Regions from separate parts of the Arthrobacter sp. GW822-FHT05G07 genome, predicted to be linked through region 2. Evidence: predicted binding sites of a transcription regulator. Region 2 holds the regulator's gene; the other holds the start of a gene.
What was found. Region 2 encodes Rex, which represses fermentation and respiration genes when NADH is low (regulators of the CRP and FNR family bind a similar motif). Its sites were predicted from a motif close to CTTGTGAANNNNTTCACAAG; they were not measured.

Region 1 (3,411 bases), on a different contig from region 2:
GGCCGGGATGCCCAAACCATCGAAGATCTGCACGAACGGACTGCCGCTGCTGCCGATTTCATTCCACGGGAAGATGCTCATCAGCACGCCCAAAGTCAGTACGTAGAACAACAAAACGCGGACGGGCACAGTATTAACTGCTTGCGGGATGACCTTCTTGGGGTTCGTGGCCTCGCCCGCCGTGATACCGATCGTCTCGATCCCGCCAAAGGCAAACATCACGACGGCGAACGCGGCCAGGAGCCCCTCGAAACCATTGGGGAACAAACCGCCGTGATTCACGAGGTTCCCGAGTCCCGGTGCCACGCCACCGCCGTCGCCCGTTTGGAAGCCGAACACGACGATCGCTGCACCGCCGACGATCATGGCGATAATCGCCACCACCTTGATCAGCGAGAACCAGAACTCGAGCTCGCCGAACACCTTCACGCTGAGCAGGTTCATGGCGCCCAGAAACAGGATGATCGCGAGCACCCAGATCCATCTGTCCACCTGTGGGAACCAAAAGCCCATATAGATACTGAAGGCTGTGACATCGGCGATGGCCACGATCGCCATCTCGAACACATAAGTCCAACCGGTCACAAAGCCCGCGAACGGTCCCAGATACTTGGACGCGTACTGGCCGAAGGAGCCCGCCACGGGGTGTCGGACAGCCATTTCGCCCAGTGCTCGCATCACCATGAACACGGCCGCGCCGCCGATGATGTAGGCCAGCAGGACGGCGGGGCCGGCTTTCTGGATGGCGGAGGCGGAGCCGTAGAAAAGGCCGGTGCCGATCGCAGATCCGAGCGCCATGAAGCGAATGTGACGGACGTTGAGGCCTCGGCTGAGCGCCGTACCCGCGGCCTGGAGGACAGAGCTCTCCACAGCCAGCTTGGTTTGTTGCATAGTAAAACCTTCTCGTCTTTGGGAGGGGATCGCTATCCAGCAGATCACTTTTGGGCGCCTTGTGATGGGACTCACGGGGCTTTGGTGTCTTTGATCGCAGACAGTCCAGTGGCGTCGATTTTCACCGTGGTAAAAGTCATAGTCTCCGGTCGGATATGATGACCGCGGACAGCTCGTCACCGGTCAGGCATCCCTCGCATCCGCGTCGCCCCCATTGAACTCCGCGCTGCCATCGCATCCGTTACTTGGGGGACTCTTGAACTCTGCATTCCGCACTGCCCGGCGCCGTGTTACTGCTGCCCTTGTTGCCGTTGTAGCTGGGGCTTCTTTGCTCCTCGCTGCTCCCGCTCAGGCCTACGAAATTCCAGCTTTTGAAGTTCCGCACGCCGCTCAGGCTCCTGTCCCGTTCGTGGAGCGGGCGACTGATACTGCCGGCGTCGTTGAGCTGTGGAAGGCGGGTGGCCCTGCAACCCGTGCCGCCGCTGCTGCGGCTCTTGTGGGCGGGCCGGAGGCGCTGCTGACATTTCTCGACGGCGGACAGGACGTTACGCTGGCCGCGGACCGCAAGCAGCTGGTCACCGAGCTGACGACGCGGGGAAGCGAGAACGTCAGGGAGAGCGCGGTCCGGGTACTGGCCACGAATGACCCCGCTGTGATTGATAGCTTCCTGTCGAGCGGTTGGGCCAAGTCCTGGGAACTTGATTTGCGGATCGCTACGAGCTGGTTCCTCAACTACGAGGGTCCCGTCCGCATGGCTGCTTCCAAGAGCTTGGATCAAGGCGCTGAGGCTATCGAGGGATTCGTTCTCGAGGGCTGGCGTAAGACTGCTCAGGGCCAGGACCGGGAGGCTGTCACACACCTGACAAATTCGCCCATCGCCGGTGTCACTCTCGGAGCCCAAGCGGCTCTGGACACCTATGATCCGGAGGTCCTCGCTACTTTCCTTCGTTACGGCCAGTTTGTTGCTGCCGATCGCGATTCAGAGACGGCAACAGTGACCGGGCTGCTCCAACAAATCAAGTCAGACATCGCAGCCAATCCCAACGGCACCGTTGCGGTCGCTGATCGCGCGAAGGCCGCCGTGGAGAAGGCCAAAAACACAGCATCAGCTGCGAGGGAAGCAGACACGGCCCGATTGATGGCCGACTGGAAATTCCAGACCACACAGGCCGTTCCGCGTGCCATCATCGACGGTGCAAGCATGACCGCTAAGAAGCCGTTTCAAGAAGCTTTTGGAAAAGCAGCCAAAGAGCTTCCCGGGCTTCTCGCAACCCTGACGGCGCCCGGTGCCGACCTCGACGCGCTGATCAATGATGCCCGCCAGGCCACCTTGGATCTCGCATTGGTGGGTACGCCTGAGGTTCGGAAAGCCGCGGAGGCTGCGCTGCTGGGTGGCGATGCTGCAATCAAGGACTTCGTCGCCGTCGGCCACGATGCTGCCTTTGAGCTGGACGAGGCCGCACTGGTTGCCGACCGCCAGCGTGCTTTCCAATACCAGGCCACGGGTGGCAAGTACGTACAGAAGGCTGCCACCGAGGCCGTGAAGTCTGCCAGCCACGCAGACGTCCGTTACTTCCTGGAGTACGGATTTGCTGGTCCGCAGGACCTCGACAACCGCATCCTCGCTTACCAGAAACTGGACGCCGCAGATCTGGAACTGCGGGTAGCCGCCGATGTTGCCTTGGACGGCAGCCGGGCAGATGCGCACGCATTCGCTACGGTTGGTCAGTTTGCAGCCCTTGATCGGGACATGGCCACAAGGGCCCACGTTGCCTCGATCGACGCCATGATCGCCGAGCTTGCCGGCCTGGCAGATACAGCAGCTGTCGACGCCGGCAAGGCCTCCGACGCTGCCAAAGCCGCCGAAGCCGCACGTCAGGCCGAAGCCGCACGTCAGGCCGAAGCTGCCGCAGAAGCCGCCCGCCAGGCTGAAGCTGCACGCCAAACTGCCGCGGCCAATGCTGGTGGACAGGCCGGGCAGGCTGCAGCCGGCCAGGTTGACGTCTCCCAGCACTCGGGAACCGGAGTAGCCCCGATCGTGGTTCCTTGGCCGCGTGACTACGCTCCCGCCGTCGAGCTTGCCGAAACCGGTACGCCGGCCGAAGCCGTAGAAACCCCCGCAGCCACAGCGTCGGCCGCGCCCAGTATTTCAGTGCCGCCGGCCGCGTCAGCTGCCAAGGATGGCGCCTCGGTTGATTCACAGTCGCAAGAGGCCGCCAGTCCGCTGGCTGCCTCATCCAACGGGATGAGCGGCTGGACCATCGGGCTGATCGTGGCTCTGGTCCTGGCCGCGGCGGGAGCCATTACGTTCCTGCTCAGGCGTAAGGGTGTAGCCCCAACCAAGGGTTAGGGGTCGCAAGCGGGTCCGGTATCCGAGACAGGATCAGCGGTTTCGCATTGTCGGATGCCCTGACAAGGGTGCACGCTTGAGTACGGGATACCGGACAGCTATGCCCGGTATCCCGTCAGCAGCCCAAGCAGCGAGGAACCATGACAACGACGCCCACCGCACCAGGCAAA
Region 2 (3,411 bases):
GCCGCCGCAGCTTTGAATCCGGGTTGATGACCACGGGATGACCCACCATGGTGAGCAAAGGAATGTCGTTGGCGGAGTCACTGTAGGCCCAGCAGTGGTCCAGATCCAGACCCTCCCGGTCGGCCACGAGTTGGACCGCAATTGCCTTTGCAGGTCCGTGCAGGATGTCGCCCACGAGCTTCCCTGTGTACACGCCTTCGTCCACCTCGCCCACGGTTCCCAACGCGCCTGTCAAGCCGAGCCGGGTGGAAATAACAGTGGCGACCTCGATGGGTGTGGCCGTCACGAGCCACACCTTCCGGCCGACCCGAAGGTGTTGTTCTGCCAGCGCTTTGGTTCCCGGCCAGATCCTCGACTCGATCATTTCGTCATAGACCTCTTCGCCCAAGGCTTTGATGTCAGCCACGGTAATGCCGGCAGCAAGGGTCAGTGCAGAGTCGCGCACCGAGTGGACGTCTTCCATGTTCTCGCCGCGCATGACGAACTTGAACTGCTTCCAGGCGAACCCGGCGGCCTGGGAAAGCGTGAACGCTTTTCGTTCATACATTTTGCGCGCCACGTGGAAGAGGCTGGCACCCTTCATCAACGTATTGTCGACGTCGAAGAATGCGGCTTCGCCAGCGTGCTTCTGCGCGATGTCCTTTTTCGCCGCGTCCTTCTGCACGGTGTCCTTCTGCACCAAGGCATCTGCGACCACGGCGGCGTTCTTCTCCTCGGGCATGCCTTGAGTCTAGTCAATCGCCGGGGCCCGCGTCGGGAACGCACGGGAGAGCGCCGAAAGGGGTGGGATGTGAGAGAGGGTTGCCGGGAAGGGGGTGGGATGTGAGAGAGGGTTGCCGGGAAGGGGGTGGGATGTGAGAGAGGGTCGGTGGGGCGGTTACCTTTGAGACATGGCAATTCCCGACGTCGTCCTCCTCACCAAAGCTGACTGTCACCTCTGCACGGAGGCGCGTGCCGCCGTCGAGCGTGTCACAAAAGGCCTTGGCGTGGGGTGGACCGAACAGAAGATCGACGGCGACCCCCAACTGCAGGAGCGCTTCGCAGAGGAGATTCCAGTGGTGCTGGTCAACGGCATCCAGCGCGATTTCTGGAAGATCGACGAGGAACGGCTCACCCGCACCCTGAAGAAAGTCCTGGAGGGCTGAGGGTGGGGTTACCCGCAGGTAATGGCTTTTGTTGAGTCCGGCGGGGGGTCATAGAGTGGAACAACAAAGCGACGCAATGGAGAATACCGTGACTGCGCTGGAACCGTCCCCGGAAGCCACAACCGGGGATAACGAACCTGCCACCAAGCAGATCCCGCCCGCGGCTGTGGCCCGGATGACTCTCTATTTGCGCGCGCTCAACTCTCTGCTGGCCGAAGGCGTTGAGCGGGTTTCCTCGGAAGCCTTGGCCGAGGCCTCGGGAGTCAGCTCATCCACCCTCCGCAAAGACCTTTCCTATGTGGGCTCTTACGGGACCCGCGGCGTTGGCTATGAGGTCCAGTACTTGAGCCGCCACATTGCGGCAGCCCTCGGCCTGACCCACGACTGGAAGGTCGCGATTGTGGGTGCCGGTAACCTCGGCAAAGCCCTTGCCCGGTATGGAGGCTTCGAGTCCCGGGGCTTCGACGTCGTAGCCATCTTTGATGCCGACCCCATGGTGATCGGCAACGAGGTGGGATGGTTGAGGGTCAGCGACTCCGCCGAGTTGGAGCGCGTCCTGGAACGAACCCACACCAACATGGTGGTCCTGGCGTTGCCTGCAACGGTGGCCCAAGACGTGTGCGACCGCGTGATTGCCGCCGGGATCCGGAGCATCCTGAGCTTCGCTCCGGTGCTGCTGCAGGTCCCCCCGCACGTCAACCTCCGCAAGGTGGACATGGCAACCGAGCTGCAGATCCTTGCCTACCACGCACAACGGGCGCAGACTCCGGGCCAGGCTGTTTAGCCTTCGCCGGGTCCGCGCCCGCGTCTAATACTTGGAAGTCGGCGTGTTTAGCGGCCGTAAGGGTTCTGGTACGGGCTGCCGAACGGCTGCGCCTTACGGAAGTAAGGAGCCGACGCCGGCAGGTACAGCATGACAATTGCTGCAACACCCAGCAGGATCACGATGAGCTGCAGGATTCCGTAGGTGGGACCGAACTGGAACAGGCTGGTAAGGCCGAGGACTGACAAGGCCGCGAAGACTGTGCCTAGGATCCGTGCCCAGTTCTTGCCCTTCCGGACGGGGAAGGCAACCAAGGCGTAGAGGCCCAGCGAAAGGATCGCCCCGATGATGGCGCCGACTGCGATGGCAGCCCGGATGCCTTCAGCGGATCCCTCAGGGATCTCTGTATTCTGCTGTGCGGCCTGTTGGAACATGACATCAATGATGGGATCAGCTCCGGTGAAGGCCAAGACCAGAGAGCTGATGGCGGACAGCAGTCCGGCCGCGACGATCATCCAGAACGCGTAGTTAACCATCGGCGGGATGGTGGTGGGTCCGGGCTGCTGGCTCGGCCAGTTAGTGCCCTGGCCGTACTGCGGAGCCACAGGGGCCTGGCCGTAAGGAGAGGCCTGCTGTCCGTACTGCGGTGCAGCGGGAGACTGCTGTCCGTACTGCGGCGCAGCGGGAGACTGCTGTCCGTACTGCGGCGCGGCAGGCTGACCGTACTGAGGTGCCGGGGGCTGCGGGGCAGAAGGCTGGGTGCCCTGCTGCTCGGGCTTGTTGTCGTCACCCGGGGTTGACGGCGGGTACGGAGGGTTGCTCATGGCATTCCTTTGCTTGTTCGACTGCTGGTGCGGCCGCCGGGATCAGCAAATCGACCCTGCCCCCAGCGTGGTTCTGCTACCACCGTACCTCCCGGGTCCGACGCTGCAGACGATCACACGCTGGTATTTCCAGCTCACAGGAAAAATCATCAAATCGGCTTACGCCTTCATGATGAAAGCCGCGGGAATCCGGAGGATCCGGGCCGCGGCCTTCAGCCTGCATTACCGCCGATCACGCACGACGACGGCAGTTGGGGCAGTGCTATGCGTGGCCCTTTACTGCCTTGAACCAGAGCTGCGAATTGGGCATCCACATCAGGACGACGGCGACTGCGCTGACCAGGAAGCCGAACCAGTTGCCGCCCAGGCCCATCCCGGAACCGCCGCCACTTGCCGCTCCGAAGATGGCCAGCAGCAGCGAAACGCCGGCCAGGATGGTCAAAGCGAGGCGAGCCCATTCTTTGCCTTCCTTCATCTTCATGGCCAGGACCACCTGGGCGGCGGCAACGGCCAAAGCGAGCAGGAGGAGGATGAGCGCGATTGCCGCGATACCCGGGGCGAAGGCGAAGGCTGCGATCACGGCGAAGAATCCAATAAGCCCGAACAGCAAGCCCAGAAGTCCGGAGATCACCCAAATAAAGTAGGAAACCTTCAACTCCGTCGGTAGGCCTTGGGTCTT

Region 1: AC1RJY_RS18150 (ALF repeat-containing protein) is a predicted target of Rex. The motif match lies at 950-969, and genes of this name have one in related genera.

The regions. Positions count from the first base shown of each region.
Region 1 covers NZ_JBXALT010000010.1:213,527-216,937, forward strand. The annotation lists gene AC1RJY_RS18145 (amino acid permease) at 1-891, opposite strand, end outside; gene AC1RJY_RS18150 (ALF repeat-containing protein) at 1,148-3,241, shown strand; gene AC1RJY_RS18155 (IclR family transcriptional regulator) at 3,382-3,411, shown strand, end outside.
Region 2 covers NZ_JBXALT010000009.1:176,485-179,895, reverse strand. The annotation lists gene AC1RJY_RS16635 (HAD family hydrolase) at 1-721, opposite strand, end outside; gene AC1RJY_RS16630 (glutaredoxin family protein) at 891-1,145, shown strand; gene AC1RJY_RS16625 (redox-sensing transcriptional repressor Rex) at 1,222-1,929, shown strand; gene AC1RJY_RS16620 (hypothetical protein) at 1,977-2,732, opposite strand; gene AC1RJY_RS16615 (hypothetical protein) at 2,995-3,411, opposite strand, start outside.